3 regions of the Micromonospora sp. NPDC049645 genome follow, and region 3 is predicted to be linked to each of the others. Evidence: riboswitches for the same ligand, from Rfam matches in the RefSeq annotation. Region 3 holds a riboswitch; each other region holds the start of a gene.
What was found. A riboswitch is a leader RNA that binds a small molecule or an ion and turns the genes downstream of it on or off. The one in region 3 is predicted to bind S-adenosylmethionine.
Positions count from the first base shown of each region.

Region 1: another riboswitch for S-adenosylmethionine. It lies ahead of thrC (threonine synthase); the one in region 3 lies ahead of AB0J33_RS13345 (ABC transporter substrate-binding protein).
Region 2: another riboswitch for S-adenosylmethionine. It lies ahead of AB0J33_RS10230 (aminotransferase class V-fold PLP-dependent enzyme); the one in region 3 lies ahead of AB0J33_RS13345 (ABC transporter substrate-binding protein).

Region 1 is NZ_JBFAOI010000003.1:375,865-381,174, forward strand. It holds gene paaN (phenylacetic acid degradation protein PaaN) at 1-124, opposite strand, end outside; gene AB0J33_RS10305 (GNAT family N-acetyltransferase) at 275-1,294, opposite strand; gene thrC (threonine synthase) at 1,602-2,888, opposite strand; SAM riboswitch class I at 2,899-3,034, opposite strand; gene AB0J33_RS10315 (hypothetical protein) at 3,201-5,310, opposite strand, start outside.
Region 2 is NZ_JBFAOI010000003.1:355,578-360,887, forward strand. It holds gene AB0J33_RS10215 (co-chaperone GroES) at 96-434, shown strand; gene AB0J33_RS10220 (hypothetical protein) at 528-695, shown strand; gene AB0J33_RS10225 (PrsW family intramembrane metalloprotease) at 720-2,225, opposite strand; SAM riboswitch class IV at 2,249-2,369, shown strand; gene AB0J33_RS10230 (aminotransferase class V-fold PLP-dependent enzyme) at 2,416-3,675, shown strand; gene AB0J33_RS10235 (FUSC family protein) at 3,753-4,955, opposite strand; gene AB0J33_RS10240 (metal-dependent phosphohydrolase) at 5,095-5,310, shown strand, end outside.
Region 3 is NZ_JBFAOI010000004.1:399,322-404,631, forward strand. It holds gene AB0J33_RS13335 (amino acid ABC transporter ATP-binding protein) at 1-495, opposite strand, end outside; gene AB0J33_RS13340 (amino acid ABC transporter permease) at 492-1,265, opposite strand; gene AB0J33_RS13345 (ABC transporter substrate-binding protein) at 1,305-2,204, opposite strand; SAM riboswitch class IV at 2,478-2,589, opposite strand; gene AB0J33_RS13350 (amino acid transporter) at 2,676-4,634, opposite strand; gene corA (magnesium/cobalt transporter CorA) at 4,789-5,310, shown strand, end outside.

The sequences.
Region 1 (5,310 bases), on a different contig from region 3:
CGTACACCCGGGGGCTGGGGGATTCGGGGTAGGCGGACCAGTAGCCCCGCTCCGTGATCGCGGTCAGCGCACGGTTGAGGGTGTCGGCGTGCCTGTCGTACAGGGGCTGCGGGGTCTCCGTCATGCCCGCCATCATGCCTGAGTCAGGTCCGCGAACAGTAGCGCGAATGCCCGGCAGCGACGCATGCCTGAGTCAGGTCCGCGAACAGTAGCGCGAATGCCCGGCAGCGACGCATGCCTGAGTCAGGCCCGCGAACAGTAGCGCCGATACCCGTCAGAGGGTGAGCTGCCAATCGGTCCAGGAGTCCACCGGGCGGAAGCCGAGCTGCTCGTTGATCGCCACCATGTAGCTGTTGCTTGTCGCGTTCCAGGTGTCGATCACCCGTACGGCCGGCTCGTGGGTGAGTAGGTGGTGCAGGTTCTCCGCCTTGGCGATGAGGCCGAGCCGGTGCCCACGATGAGCCGGGTCGACGATGGTGATCTGCTGGAAGGCGTGCCAGTCGGTGCTGGCGCCCACGTCCAGCAGCGTCCAGGCGACCAGCCGGCCGGACGCCTCGTGCCGCATTCCGAGGTGGTAGCGCCGCCGGCCCCGGGCGTCCAGCGCCCGTTCGTTGCCGCGGATGCGCTCGGCGTCCACCTGCTCCGGCTCCCACTGCACGTCACCCATGGGCGCGTCCACCATCAGCCGGCCGTCGAGGTAGGCGATGTCGGCGACGTACTCCTGCGGGGTCGCCCCCTGCCAGCAGACCGACTGGTAGCCCTCGGCTCGCGGACGGGCCTCGGCGAGCGCCGCCCGCAGCGCGATCCGGTCGATCTCACCGACGTGCAGGCGGCGACGCACCTCGGCGAGGGCGGGGTGGGCTCCGGTCGCGGCGGCGAACGCGTCGCCGGCCACGTTGCGGGCGGGTCCGCCGGGCAGCGCGGAGACGGCCATCGCCACGACCCGCTTGCGGCCGTGCTCGCGCAGCAGGCGCACCCCGTACTCGTGCAGGGCCCGGCCGACGCCGCGACGCCGCAGCTCGGGATGCACCAGCAGGTCCGCGGTGGCGTTCTCGGTGTTGTCGAGCTGCGGCAGGTCCAGTTGGAGGTAGCCGGCCGGTACGCCGTCGAGTCGGGCGAGTGCCCAGAGCGACCGGGTGCCGGGCATCGGCGTGTGGAACAGCGCGTCGAAGCGACGCCGACAGGAGGGCGGGAAGTCGGGCAGATCGGCGTCGTTGGCCGCCGACCCGATCCGGTACGCCTCGTCGACCGACGTCCGGTCGGCGCCGTCGAACGACGCGATCGTGATGCTCATGCCGCTGAGGGTGCACCCCGGAAAAGCGATCGGGCCAGCGAATTAACCGCTGGCCCGATCGAACGTGGTCGGGAGGGACACTCGCACAACGCCTCCGGCGTTGGGTCGCAAGAACTTCAAAAGTCTTCGGCGAAATGCCCTCCCGCACGGAGCATCTTGCGCCGTCCGGTTCCTGCCGTCAAGTCCGTAGGGGCGGGTTTTCCACACTCACTGCGAAAAGCCAGTTACCCGGCGGATCCGCCTGGTCCTCCGACCGGGTGGCCGCCCATCCCCCACTCGGAGAGCGGCCGGCGCGCGCCGGGGCGCCTCAGCCGAGCAGGCCGGCGTCGCGGGCGGCGCGCAGCGAGGGCTTGATGTGGTGGGTCGGCCCGACCTGGCCGGCCACCGCGTCGATGGTCTTGAGACCCTCACCGGTGTTGAACACGACGGTCTCGGCCGCCGGGTCGAGCCGACCGGACTCGACCAGCTTGCGCAGCACGGCCACGGTCACCCCACCGGCGGTCTCGGCGAAGACCCCGGTGGTACGGGCCAGATCACGGATGCCCGCCCGGATCTCGTCGTCGTCGACGTACTCCATCCAACCGCCGGTGCGGCGAACCGCCTCCAGGGCGTAGAGGCCGGCGGCCGGGTCGCCGATGTTGAGCGACTTGGCGATGCCGGTGGGCTTGACCGGGATGATCGTGTCGGTCTCGGCGTGCAGGGCGGTAGCGATCGGGTTGCAGCCGGCGGACTGCGCGCCGAAGACCTTCCAGCCACCGGCCGGCGCCTCGACCAGGCCGATCTCCACCAGCTCGGAGAACGCCTTGTCGATCTTGGTGAGCAGCTCGCCGCTGGCCATCGGGATGACCACCTGAGCCGGGATCCGCCAGCCGAGCTGCTCGGCCACCTCGTAGCCGAGGGTCTTGGAACCCTCCGCGTAGTACGGCCGGACGTTCACGTTGACGAACGCGGTGTCCTCGAACTCGTCGGTCTCCACCAACTCGCCGCAGAGCCGGTTGACATCGTCGTACGAGCCGTCGATGGCGACCAGGTCGCCGCCGTAGACGGCAGTGGTGATGACCTTGCCCTGCTCCAGGTCGCTGGGGATGAAGACCACCGACGGTACGCCGGCGCGGGCGGCGTGGGCGGCCACCGAGTTGGCCAGGTTGCCGGTCGACGCGCAGGCGAAGCGGCTGAAGCCGAGCGCCTTGGCGGCGGTGAGCGCCACCGAGACGACCCGGTCCTTGAACGAGTGGGTGGGGTTTGCGCTGTCGTCCTTGACCCACAGCGGCGCGGTGATGCCCAACTCGGCGGCGAGGTGCGGGGCCGCCACCAGCGGGGTCAGCCCCGGGTCGAGGGTCACCCGGCTGGCCGGATCCTGACCGGCGGGCAGCAGGGCGGCGTACCGCCAGATGTTCTGCGGGCCGGCCTCGATCTGCTCCCGGGTGACGGTGGCCAGTGCGGCGAGGTCATAGTCGACTTCCAGCGGACCGAAACACTCGTAACAGGCGTGCTGGGCGGCGAGTGGGTAGCGGGCCGAACAGGCACGGCAGACCAGGGCGCGGGCGGGGCTGGCGGAGGTGTCGATGCCGGATGCGGCGAGCGTCGACGTCATGTCGAGAGTCCTCTCATCTTTCCCCGCATCGCACGGTGCGGCGGGGACGGAATTGGCACCTGCCCCGCGGGTCGCTCAGCGGTGAGCGCGCGGGGTGGTTGCCGGGGCGTCGTCGGGCCGTATCCCTCAGCCCCTCTGGATGAGGTATTCAGTTGTGCCGTCGAGTCTACGCAATACCACGCGGGACGCCCACGGGTGTCCCGCGTGGTGAGCAGTCCCACCAGCCCCGCCACGAACGGACCCACGGGATCCCTGCCGCACGGGCGGCGGTGGCCGGGGCGAGTCGCCTCACCCCGGCCACCAGGTCGTGCGTCAGTTCCCCGGGTAGGGATCTCCGCAGTCGCGGCCGTTGGCGTAACCGGGAACGTTGACGAAGGCGATCGCGTCGTACGCCACGTCAACGGTGCCCTCCGCCTGGGCGACGATGTTGTCGAGCTGGACCTTGGCGCCCGGGTAGAGCCACGTCCACCCCAGCGACACCCACTTGTCCTCCCAGTTCGCGGAGTTCTGGTCGATCGAGCAGACGATCTGGTTGTCGGAGCCACCGGGACCGCCGTCGCCCTGCGAGATGATGTAGTCCACCTGTTCGTTGGCGCCGTGCGAGGGCAGGTGTACGACGATCTCGTAGTCGTCCGACGGCAGGTCGGTCGTCCAGGTGCCCAGCACCCGGTGACGCTTGTACTCCTCGCTGCCCCCGGAGTCACCGTCGTACGAGTGGGTGAACCAGGTGTGCCCCAGATAGCCGGCACCGACCTGGTGCAGGTCCACCTGGCCGTACAGGGCGGCGTTCGAGCCGAAGGGGCTGCCGGTGCGCAGCGTGAACTTGCCACCCCGGGGCTGTGGCGCACACCCCAACCGGTTGAAGCTGGAGTCCCCGTTGCTGTCGTCGATGACTGCGGCGACCGTGCCGATGTCGGCCTTGAACGGTGTGCAGGCGGTCGGATAGACCCGCAACAGCGGTGGCTCGGACGAGAACAGCGGGAACGCCAGTCGCTCCTTGGCGCACTTGGCGGCACACCCGTCGCTCCAACTCGTCGTGCCGTGCCACCAGCAGTTCGAGTTGTCGGACGGGCAGGCGTTGAGGACGTTGGGAGTGCAGTAGTTGACAGTGCCGCAGAACTGGTAGCGACCGGGCAGCTGGAGCTGGTTGTTGGAGTTGGTCCCGAAGGCCGGCGGCAGGTACTTGTCGAACGGTTCGATCCACTGCCACTGCGGCACCTCGGCCCAGCCCATGATCTTCTCCGGGTACGACCAGTCGGCCGGGTGGCTCGCGTCGTCCTTGTCGACCCGGAGGAACGGGTCGCGGGTCGCCTTGTACTGCGGGTTGGCCGGGTTGTTGAACCAGCCGACGCCGTATGGACCGCCGGTGTTCTGGTAGACGCCCGAGTTGTAGCCCCACACGGCCAGGTACCAGTTCTCGATGAAGGCCGGGTTGCCGTTGTTGACCATGGATCCGGTCCGCGCCACCTCCAGCCACTTCGCCTGGAGGATCGCCATGCCGGCGGCGATGTTGGCCTGGTAGTCCATCGCGATGGCCTGTTGCTGGTAATAGTTGTAGGTGGTCTGGCCCCGGGCCATGCCGTCGGTCACCTGGGAGATGCCGTAACCGCAGTCCGCCGACGAGTAGTCGATGATGCGGATGTCCTCCTCGTGTGCCCGGTGACCGTAGTAGTCCGAGATCAGCGGGTTACCCGCGTCGCCGGGCACGGCGTGCCACGACGCCTGGGCCAGGTTGGTCTCCTGCGCGAGGATCGCCAGCATCAGCTGCGCCGGCACGTTCGGGGCGTTCGTCGGCTTCTTGAACATCACCTGCGGCTTGTAGGGCTCGCCGGCGCCCGGAGTGCTCCGATCGTTCAACAGCACACCGTTGGCCGCCTGGTCGACTGCCCACTCGACCTGGTTGGCGCTGGGCTGGAGAACCTGGGTGGACAGCTCGTTACGACCGATCACGCACTTCGGCTGGCCCGGGTCGGTGATCGGCGGCAGGTCGTCCAGTGCGGCGGCCATCGGGCCGGTGAAGGTCGGCCGGGCCACGTCGGCGGGGGCCCGGCGCTCTGATCGCACCGTGCCGGACTGGGTCTTGCCGCTGACGGGCGACTCGACCGAGACCCGCAGAACACCGGCCGCCGCCTTCCGGCCCGCCATCCGCTCCCGCGTCTGCTCGACCGACAACCCCTGCACGACGAGGTGCCCCTGCTGTGAAACGGCACGGGCCGGCCGACTGCTGCGCAGCAGACGCAGGTCGCGGGCGGCACCGGTGGCGATCCCGGTCACGTCCCCGACCAGCGCGTTGCGCCCCTCGGACAGGCCGAAGAGTTCGAGCCGCTTCCCGGGCGAGGTCCCGAGGTGCGTCGTTCGGCCGGCCCGATGCCGGTAGGCGGCCGATCGCTCGACACCGCCCTCCGACTTGAGCGTCACCACG
Region 2 (5,310 bases), on a different contig from region 3:
CCGACACCGTGGGGCGGTTCAGCCACACAATGCCCCGACCACCTCCGGCGTAACCACCGGCCGGCCGCCGTCGGCCACACGGTAGCGTCTGCGGGGTGACCGCCGACAACGATCTCGACGCCGGCCTGCCGATCCGCCTGCTGCACGACCGCGTGCTGGTACGGATGGAGGGCAGCGAGGGCGAACGCCGCTCCACCGCCGGCATCGTCATTCCGGCGACGGCGGCGGTCGGCAAGCGTCTCGCCTGGGCCACCGCGGTCGGGGTGGGGCCCAACGTCCGCGCCATCGTCTCCGGCGACCGGGTGCTCTTCGACCCGGACGACCGCTCCGAGGTCGAGTTGCACGGCCGCGGTTACGTGCTGCTACGCGAACGCGACGTGCACGCCGTGGCCGCCGAACGGATCGAGAACGACTCGACCGGCCTCTACCTCTGACGCACCTCCCCCGGCCACCGGGCCCCGTCCCGCACCGTTTGCCCGGCCCCACGACGGGAAGCCATCCGGCGACCGTGGCCCTGGGGAGGGACGATGCCGGTATTCGTGAAGAAGCTGTTGACCTGGGGCTTTGTCGCGTTCCTGATCTACTTCGTGGCCTTCCGGCCGGACGGCGCGGCGCAGATGTTCCGGACGATCGGGGCCGCCCTGATCGCGATGTTCCAGGGCTTCGGTGACTTCCTCACCTCCCTGATGAGCTGAACGGTCAGCCGGCGACCGCCCGCCTCAGGGGTGCGCCGGCGGCCAGGGCGACGCCGGTCGTGGGCCGGGCCAACCGGGCGGGGCGTACCCGGGCGGGGCCGGGGCGGGCGCCAGCACCACCGGAATCGGCACCACCGGCTCGTCCGGCGCGTCCACCGACCGCTGCGTACCGTCCGGGAAGCGCAGGTGGTAGCGGCTGCCGTCCCAGACGCCCACCGGGGCCTGCGGGTCCCGACCGACGAAGAACGACCGGTACGAGCTGATCGCGTCCAGCAGTTCCCGCTCCTCGCGGGCGGTCCGCTCCTGGTCGGCGGGCTTGCGGTCCAGCCCGCGCAGCGTCCCGTCGCGCAGCAGGGCCAGTCGGGTCGCGGCGGACTGGTAGCCGCGCATCGCCCGCACCCCGGCGTCGCCGGCCACCCGCCGCGCCCAACTGCGGGCAGCGTGCCGTCGGCCGAGGCTGCTCAACGCGGCCACCTCGGGTGGGCTGAGCCAGCCGGCGCGTACGTAGTCGGGTAGCGCACGCTCGGTGAGCCGCCCCTCCCAGGCACGCAGCCACAGCGCCAGCCCCACCGTGCCGAAGAAGACCGGCACCATCAGGCCCAGGAAGCCGTACAGCATGATCACGGCCTCGCCGGTGGCCTGGGTCAGCGTGGGCAGCAGGTTCCAGGTGCCGTGCAGCATCATCGCCAACAGCAGACCGGCGATCGGGGCGAGCACCCGGATGCGCCGGTCGGCCGTGCGGGAGGCGATACCCAGCCCCACACCCGTCATCGAGGTGAAGAGCGGATGGGCGAACCCGAACAGCAGGATCCGCAAAATGAAGATCGCGATGACCTGCTGGATGCCGGTGGCCGGGCCGTACCGGTCGGCGCCGGACGCGTAGCCCAACCCGCCCAGGTAGAGGATGTTCTCCACCATCGCGAAGCCGACCGCGGAGAGCCCGCAGTAGACCAGGCCGTCGGTGATCCCGGACCACTCCCGGCGGCGGAACACCAGCAGCAGGATCGGGCCCAGCGCCTTGGTCAGCTCTTCGATGAACGGCGCCACCAGCACACCGGTGAGCGCGGACGGCAGACCCCAGTCGGCGAAACGGTTGGCGGCGAAGTCGTTCACCGTGAGCGAGGCGGCGGTGGAGACGAACGCACCCCAGGCGAAACAGAAGATCAGATACTTCAGCGGCTCCGGTTCGTACCGGTCCAGCCAGAGGAAGCAGGCGACCAGCACCGGCACCGGCAGGATGGCGGCGACCACGCCGATCAGCAGGGCCTGCGCCCCGAGTGACTGGCCGAGCGTGAAGACCATGAACACCGCGCACGCCGCGATCAACAGCACCACCCCGGCCAGCACCAGGAACCGCCGCCAGCCCAGTCGGCGCAGCGGCATCCGGGGGGCTTCGGCACCGGCCGGGGCGGTGGGCGCGGACGGGGCCGTGGGCGGGGCGGACGCGGGCGACGGCGGCAGCGGTGAACCGGGCGGGGTGTCGGCCATGCGGTCAGCGTAGCCATCCACTGCCGGCTGGTTCGGTCGCATCGGTAGCCGCTATGCTGCCGGCAGGTCACGAGCGCCAGCGTCAAGCCCCGGCTTGCTGGCCGGCAACCCTCGTCGAGTTCGCGGTGGGGTGCCCCGGGTGATGACCGGGCCCAGCCCGATCGGTGTGCTGGGCAAGCGCGGACCCCGTCCCGATGCCGCACCCGGGGTCCCTGACCCCGGAGGTTCCGGCATGTCCGTCACCTGCGTCCCCTCGCTGCCCACCCTTCCCGCCGCGCCGTCCGCGCCGCTCGACGTCCTCGGCGTGCCCGGTGAGATCAACCTGGACTACGCGGCCACCGCGCCGTGCGCGCGGGCCGCCGCCGACGCGGTGGCCGAGCTGCTGCCCTGGTACGCGAGCGTGCATCGCGGCGCGGGAGCGCTGTCGCGGCGCTGCACCCTGGCGTACGAGCAGTCCCGGCAGACGATCGGTGACTTCTTCGGCGCGCGCGCCGACGATCACGTGATCTTCACCCGTAACACCACGGACGCGCTCAACCTGTTGGCCCGGGCCGTGCCGGCCGGCACGACGGTGGTCACGTTCGCCGGGGAGCACCACGCCAACCTGCTGCCCTGGCCGCGCGGCTCGGTACGACTGCCGGTGCCCTCCGAGCCCGACGGGGCGGTACGCGACCTCGCCGCCGCCCTCACCGAGCTGCGCCGGGGCAGCAACCCGGCGCTGCCGGTGCTGGTCGCGGTGACCGGTGCCAGCAACGTGACCGGTGAACGGTGGCCGGTCGCCGAGCTGGCCCGGGTGGCCCACCGGCACGGTGCCCGGATCGTGCTCGACGCCGCGCAACTCGCCCCGCACGCCCCGGTCGACCTGCTCGCGCTCGACGTCGACTACCTGGTCGTGTCCGGTCACAAGCTGTACGCGCCGTTCGGCGCGGGGGTGCTGATCGGCCGGGCGGACTGGCTGGACGCCGCCCCGCCCTACCTGGCCGGCGGTGGGGCCACCAGCCACGTCGGGCCGGCCACCCATGACGTGACCTGGGCGACCGGGCCGGCACGACACGAGGGCGGCACCCCGAACCTGCTCGGCGCGGTCGCGCTGGCGGCGGTGTGTGCGGCGCTCGACGACGCGGACCGGGTCGCGCTTGCCGCCCGCGAGCAGGCCCTGCTGGCCCGGCTGCGGACCGGCATCGCCGCCCTGCCGCACGTGGTGGAGCTGCGCACCTTCGGCCCGGACGCGCCCCGGGTCGGCATCGTCTCGTTCGTGGTCGCCGGCTGGGATTCCGCCGAGGTGGCCGCGCGGCTGGCCAGGGAGCACCGAATCGGCGTACGGGACGGTTTGTTCTGCGCCCATCCGCTGGCCCGGCGGTTGCTTGGCGAGGCGGCGGGGCGTACCGGCCGGCGGGACCTGCCGCCCACCGCGTTGCGTGCCAGCATCGGTCTGGGCAGCACGGCCGCCCAGGTGGACCGGCTGATCGCGGCGCTGGCCGAGCTGGGCTGAGGCCCGGCCGGCGAGGGCCTCGCGCTCAACCGACCCGCGGGGGGCCTCGCGCTCAACCGACCCGCGGGGGCTCGCGCTCAACCGATCGGCGGGGCGGTGGGTGGCTTCGGCCGCTCGGCGGGCTCGGCGGCCTCACCGACCGGTCGTTCCTGCTCCCCGAAGGCGGTGCGGATCCACCGGTTCGCCTCCTCCTGCTCGATCCCGGAGGCGACCAGCAGATCGCTGGCCGTGGTCCGGATCTGGGCGATCACCACACTGCCGGAGAAGCCGACCCCCTCGCCGTACGCCCGGCCGGCCTCGCTGACCGCCCGCAGCGACCGCTCCCGGGCCTTGTCCGGCTGCTCGCCGGCGGCGAACTCGTGTTTGAGCAGCCGGACCGACTCGGCGAGGTGACCGATCGCGTCCGGCATCGGATCGGGCACCGGTTCCTCGTCCTCGATCAGCGTGACGGACCGACGGATCAACGTGCCGCTGTTGCGCATCGCCCGGTCGATCGGGTCGGCAGCCTCCGCGTAGTGGGTCAGCTCGTCGCGCCGGTGCCAGCGCGCCGGGGAGAGGGTGGCGGTCTCCTTCGCGCCCTGGATCGCCTCACCCAACGTGGCGAGTTCCTCCTTGTTGTTGCGCAGCCGATCCAGTGCCCTCTGGATGCTGGCTCGATCTCGGCCGCGCAGCCCGTCGGCGGTGATGTCGAGCTGAGTGGCGAGCAGGTCCAGCGCCGGTCGGGCCGCCCGATTGATCACACGCAGCGGGTTCAGTGGCAGCAACACCGCCGTGACCAGCAACGCGATCCCCCCTCCGAGGAACGCGTCGACGAAGCGTGGGATCTCCAGGTTCTGGGTGGAGGGGCTCAGCGTGACGATCAGCACCGCCGTGGCCGCCGCCTGGATGACGATCGCCACGCTCGCTCCGGCGAAGATCGTGAGCAGGATCGCCACGGTGACCACCAGGCCGAGCTGCCACGCTCCGGTGCCGAGCAGGTAGATCAGGAGGTCGCCGATGGCCACCCCGATGCCCACCCCGGCGATCAACTCGACGGTTCGGCGGAACCGCTGGCCGACCGACGCGGCCAGGGTGCCGACCGCGGAGATCGGCGCGAAGACCGGTTGCGGGTTGCCCAGCACCTTGTGCGAGATCAGGTACGCCAGTCCGGCGGCCAGCCCGGCCTGCACGGCGAGTCCGCCGGCCATGCGTACCCGGTGCAGCCGGTCGTGCAGGGTGGCCCGGCCGCGGTGGCGCAGCTCTTCGGTGGCCTCGGCGATCCGTGCGCCGTCGACGTCCACCAGCCCGTCGCGAAGCCGGGCACGTCGCACCAATGGAGATCGTTTGTCCCGGGCCACGGCCATGGGCGCGACTACCCGTGGTGGACCCGCTGAATCCTCCCTCCCCGCGCGTCACGGGCGGATGGGGCAGACTCGGGCCGTGGTTGATCTGCTGGACCGGTGGCGGGCCGCGGCCCGGGGTGCCGGCGCGGGGCCCGAACCGCACACGACCCGGGCCGGGGAGCAGTTGCTCGCCCGGTGGCGGGAGCCGCACCGGCACTATCACACGGTGGCCCACCTGACGGCGGTGCTCGACGTGGTGGACCAGCACGCCGACCTGGCCGGTCGGGCCGACGTGGTCCGGCTGGCGGCCTGG
Region 3 (5,310 bases):
CACCTCGGGCCGCAGCGCCAACGCCCGGGCGATCGCCACCCGCTGCTGCTGACCGCCGGAGAGCTGCGCCGGTCGGGAGTTCGCCTTGCCGGCCAACCCGACCAGCTCCAACTGGGCGCGGGCGACCGCGTCCGCCTCGTCCTCGCCGAGCTTGCGCAGCCGGCGCAGCGCCAGCGTGACGTTGCGCAGAACGCTCATGTGCGGGAAGAGGTTGAACTGTTGGAACACCATCCCCACCCGCTGCCGCAGCGCGTCCGGGTCGTCGCCCAGCACGGTGCGCCCGTCCAGCAGCACGTCACCGCGGTCCGGCTCGATCAGCCGGTTGACGGTGCGCAGCAGCGTGGACTTGCCCGAGCCGGACGGGCCGATCACGCAGGCCGTCGCACCACGGGGCACCGTGAGGTCGACGCCGCGCAGCACCCGGTTCGGGCCGAAGGCGAGGTGCACGTCGCGTACGTCGAGGCTGACCGAGGTGGTCGTTTCGGTGGTGGTCATCGCCGGTCTCCCCGGGTGGCGGTGGGCAACAGTGCGTCGTCGTCCTCGTCGTCGGGCGCGGTGGCCGGCCGACCGTTGCGCAGCCGCCGGTCGATCCAGTTGACGACGTGCGTCAACGGGACGGTCAGGGCCAGGTAGCAGAGGCCCGCCAGCAACAGCGCCGACTCGTTGCCGGTGGTGGCCGCGTAGTCCTGCCCGATCCGGAACAGTTCCCGCTGGCTGGCCACCAGGCCGAGGAAGTAGACCAGGCTGGAGTCCTTGATCAGCGCGATGAGCTGGTTCACCCAGGCCGGCAACACCCGCCGGACGCCCTGCGGAATGATCACCAGCCGCATCGCGTCGGCCCAGGAGAAACCGAGGGCGCGGGCGCCCTCCAACTGAGCGGCCTCCACCGACTGGATACCCGAGCGGAAGATCTCCCCGATGTACGCGGCGGCGATGAGGGACAGCGCCAGGATGCCCAACGGGTAGGGGTCGGGCCCCCAGACCTGCATGCCCAGCGGGGCCAACCCGACCCCGATCAGCAGGATCGTCGCGGCGGCCGGCAGCCCCCGGAAGACGTCGGTGTAGACCCGCGCCGGCCAGCGCAACCAGCGGCTACGGGAGATCCCGGCGACGGCCAGCAGCAGGCCGAGGACCGAGCCGAGCAGGGCGGCGGAGACCGCCAGGATCAGGGTGTTGGGCAACCCGACGGTCAGCATCTCGGGCAGCGCCTCGCGCATCGCGTCGGCGTCGAAGAAGGTTTCCCACAGGGTGCTCAACGGATCCATCGGTCGCCTCTCCTACCGCCCTGCTCGCTCGTCACCGGCTCAGGACGCGGCCGACGCGGACGCCGACGGAGCCGTCGGCCCTGTCGGCGTGGCCGACGCCCCCGAAACCTTCACCGTGCCGCTGCCCGGCGTGAAGTCCGCCGGGATGGGCCGGCCGGGGTAGTACTGCGCCTGCAACCGGCTCCAGGTGCCATCGGCGATGACCTCGTCGAGGCCCTTGTTCAGCGCCTCGCGCAGCTTGTCGCTGCCCTTGGCCACGGCGTACGCGGTCGGTGCCGGGCTGAGCTGCTTGGCGGCCACGGTGATCTTGCCGTTGCTGTCGGCGGCCGACTTCTCGCCGATCTCCGCCGGGGCGATCCAGGCGTCGGCGGTGCCCGCCTTCAGCTGGTTGATCGCCCCGTTGTAGTCCGGCACCCGCACCGGGTCGAGCTGCTTGCCGGTGGCGTAGTCGTCCTGGACGGTGCCCTGCACCACCACCACCCGCTTGCCGGTGAGCTGGTCGAAGCTGGTGATCGGCGAGCCGGCCGGGACGTCCAGGCCGAAGTAGCCGAAGTCGTAGCCGTTGCCGAAGTCGACGGTCTTCTTGCGCGCCTCGGTGATGGTGATCGAGGAGCTGCCGACGTCGAACTTGTGGTTGTTGACCTGGCTGAGCAGCGCGGAGAAGTCGGTGCCGACGAACTCGACCCGGAGGCCGAGCCTGCCGGCCACGGCGGTCAGCAGGTCGTTGTCGAAGCCGGTGAACTTGCCGTCCTTGAGGTACACGTTCGGTGGGGCGTCGGTCAGGGTGCCGGCCCGCAGCACGCCCGGCTGCGCCAGCCCGTACGGGTTGGCGGTGGCGTCGGACGAGCTGTCGTCGCCGCAGGCGGTGAGGGCGGTGGCGGCCAGGATCGTGGCCGCGCCCAGGGCGGCGGCGCGGGTCAGGGCAGGAAGGAATCGCACGGCTGTCTCCGAAGGGTGGTGTCTCGGCGCGCACGGGCGTGCGCCGCCGACGGCGCGCCCGATGGGCGTACCGGTGGAAAGGAGTGCGGGAAGGGGTGTGCTAGAGCGCGATGCCGCGACAACAGGCGGCGCTGCACATTCGCATCATGTCCACGTGCCGTCGCCGGGTCAGTGCGGGCGAGGGCCAACCGGCGCGGACGTCAACGACGTCGGTCGGTGCGGGGCTGCTGAGGATGCGCATGGTTCTCCCGGGTCTGTGCTGACCTGGGTGCCAGGCCACGCTTGCACCGACGTCGTGCCGGTGCCTGGTCTTCACCCGGGGCACCCCACCGCGGAGGAGGGTTGCCGGCCAGCGAGCCGGGGCTTCGCGCTGGCGCTCATGACCTGCGCCGAGGCTAGCAGCAGGAACGGGTGTGTCGTCCAGTCGTTATGACCACGCTCACCGTCCGCGACGAGCTGACCGCTCGCAGCTCAGCCGGCGTGCACGTGCGGTCGCCGGTGCGGGTCGGGCTCCTGGCGACGCAGGATCTCCCGGGTGACCGAGGCGATGGCGCCCTGCCCGAATGCCAGGTAACGCAGGAAGTTGCGAACCGGGCCGCCCTCGGACCACTCGAAGTAGATGTGTGGACGCCGACCACTGCGGTCACGGATCTCCAGCAGCAGGGCGGCGAGCGCGGTGGGCACCGACGAGCTGGCCAGACTGAGCACCGGGAAACGGCCGTCGAGCACGCTGCCGCGGACCAGCAGCTCGGTTTCGAAGTCGGACGGGTCGGTGACCTTCACCTCGACGAATATCACGTCACCGTCGTCGGGGAAGTCGTTGTCCGCCACGGTCTGGGCCAGCTTGGCGCGGTACTCCGTCTCGTCCCGCCGATCGGGCTCGTGCGCGATGAGGCGGATCCGCCGGCCGGCGCGCTCGTCGATCATCCGGGCCGCCGTGGGATCCAGGTCGACCCGGTCGACGCGCAGTTCGTAGGCCCGCATCAGCCGGGACAGCACCGACACCACGATGATCGCGCTGATGAAACAGATGGCGATCTTGACGCCGTCCGGGCGTTCCACCACGTTCGCCAGCGTGGTGTAGACGAAGATCACCGCGATGACTCCGAACGCGACGCCCCGGCCGCGCTGACGCCGCCGTAGCGTCGCGAGCGTCACCGCCGTCGCGGCCGAGGTGATCAACACCAACACACCGGTGGCGTACGCGCCGCCCTGCGCGTCCACGCTGGCCTCGAAGACGATCGTGATCAGGAACGCCACGGCGGTGAAGACCAGCACCAGCGGCCGGACGGCTCGCGCCCAGGTCGGCGCCATGCCGTACCGGGGGAGGTAGCGCGGCACGAGGTTCAGCAGACCGGCCATCGCCGAGGCGCCCGCGAACCAGAGGATCCCGATGGTGGACAGGTCGTAGACGGTGCCGAACACCTCGCCGAGGTGCGCGTGCGCCAGGTAGGCCAACGCCCGGCCGTTCGCCGGCCCGCCCGGCTTGAACGCCTCGGGTGGGATCAGCACGGTGGTCGTCACGCTGCTGGTGATCAGGAAGACGCTCATGATCAACGCGGCGGTGGTGAGCAGCCGGCGGGCGCCACGGATCCGGCCCAACGGTCGCGCCTCCGAGTCCTGCGGGTCGCCCCGGACGCTCGGCATCACCGCGACCCCGGTCTCGAAGCCGGACAGGCCCAACGCCAGCTTCGGAAAGACCAGCACCGACAGCCCGACCACCAGCCACGGATCGCCGTGCCCGGTGGTCAGCATGGTGGTCCAGTCCCGGACCGCGGTCGGATGCGTCACCACCCGCCACAGCGCGTCGACCACCACCACCGCGTTCAACGTCAGGTAGACCGCGACCAGGACGACGGCGATCCCGATGGCCTCGGTGAATCCCTTGAGGAACACCGCGCCCAGCAGCGACACGAGCAGCAGCGTGACCAGCACCTCGTGCCCCTTGAGTCCGTTCGGCCAGAACGGGTTCTCGTCGATGTGCGCGGTCGCGTCGGCGGCCGAGAGGGTGATGGTGATGATGAAGTCGGTGGCCGCGAAACCCAGCAGCACCAGCACCAGCAACTTGCCCGGCCAGTAGCCGAGCAGACGTACCAGCATCGCGATGGAGCCCTCACCGTGCGGGCTCTCCACCGCCACCCGCCGATAGACCGGCAGCGCGCCCAGCAGGGTCACCAACACCAGCACCAGGGTCGCCACCGGCGACAGCGCCCCGGCGGCCAGCGCCGCGATGCCCGGCTGGTAACCCAGCGTGGAGAAGTAGTCGACACCGGTCAGGCACATCACCTTCCACCACGGGTGGTGCCGGTGCTCCGGCGGGCGCCCGTGCGGCCCCGGGTGCTGCACGGCCTGGTCCGAGCCAGCGGCGAGCAGCCACCCCCGCAACCGGCCGGCGCGTCTGTCGACCTTCACCGGCGCGTCCCCCGTCATCCCGCCCACGGTCACCGTGAGTATCCGCCCGTCGGGTCGTCGGCGTCCGCCGGTGCGCGGAACCCGGCCGACGCCACGGCGGGTTTCGGGCCCAGGACAGGGGGGAAGCAGCGCTCCGGGCTGGACCGGACGGCACCGGGGGAGGGGACAGGGCATGGTCGGCGGCCGTCGCTTCCGCCCGGGTGGTGGCTTCGGCCGCCAACTCGACGAGTACGAGACGAGGGTCGGCGTGCCGCCGCCCACCGAGTCGCCCGCCCCGCCGCCCGGCGGCCTGGTGGACAGCGCGGTCTACCTCCGAGGGCACCGGTTCGCCTCGCCGTCCGGTCTCGCCGAGACGTACCGCTGTCTCCAGGAGCAGGACGGCGCGATGGCCTGGATCGGGTTGTACCGGCCCGACATCGGCCAGATCACCTCGCTGGCCCGTGAGTTCCGGCTGCACGACCTGGCGGTCGAGGACGCGATCAACGCTCACCAGCGGCCCAAGCTGGAGCGGTACGGGCACACCCTGTTCGTGGTGCTGCGCGCCGCCCGCTACGACGACCTCCGGGAGGAGGTCGAGTTCTCCGAACTGCACCTCTTCATCGGGCCGGGCTTCGTGGTGACCGTCCGGCACGGTGAGGCACCGGACCTGGCCGCGGTGCGGCGGCGGATGGAGATCGAGGCGCAGATGCTCGCC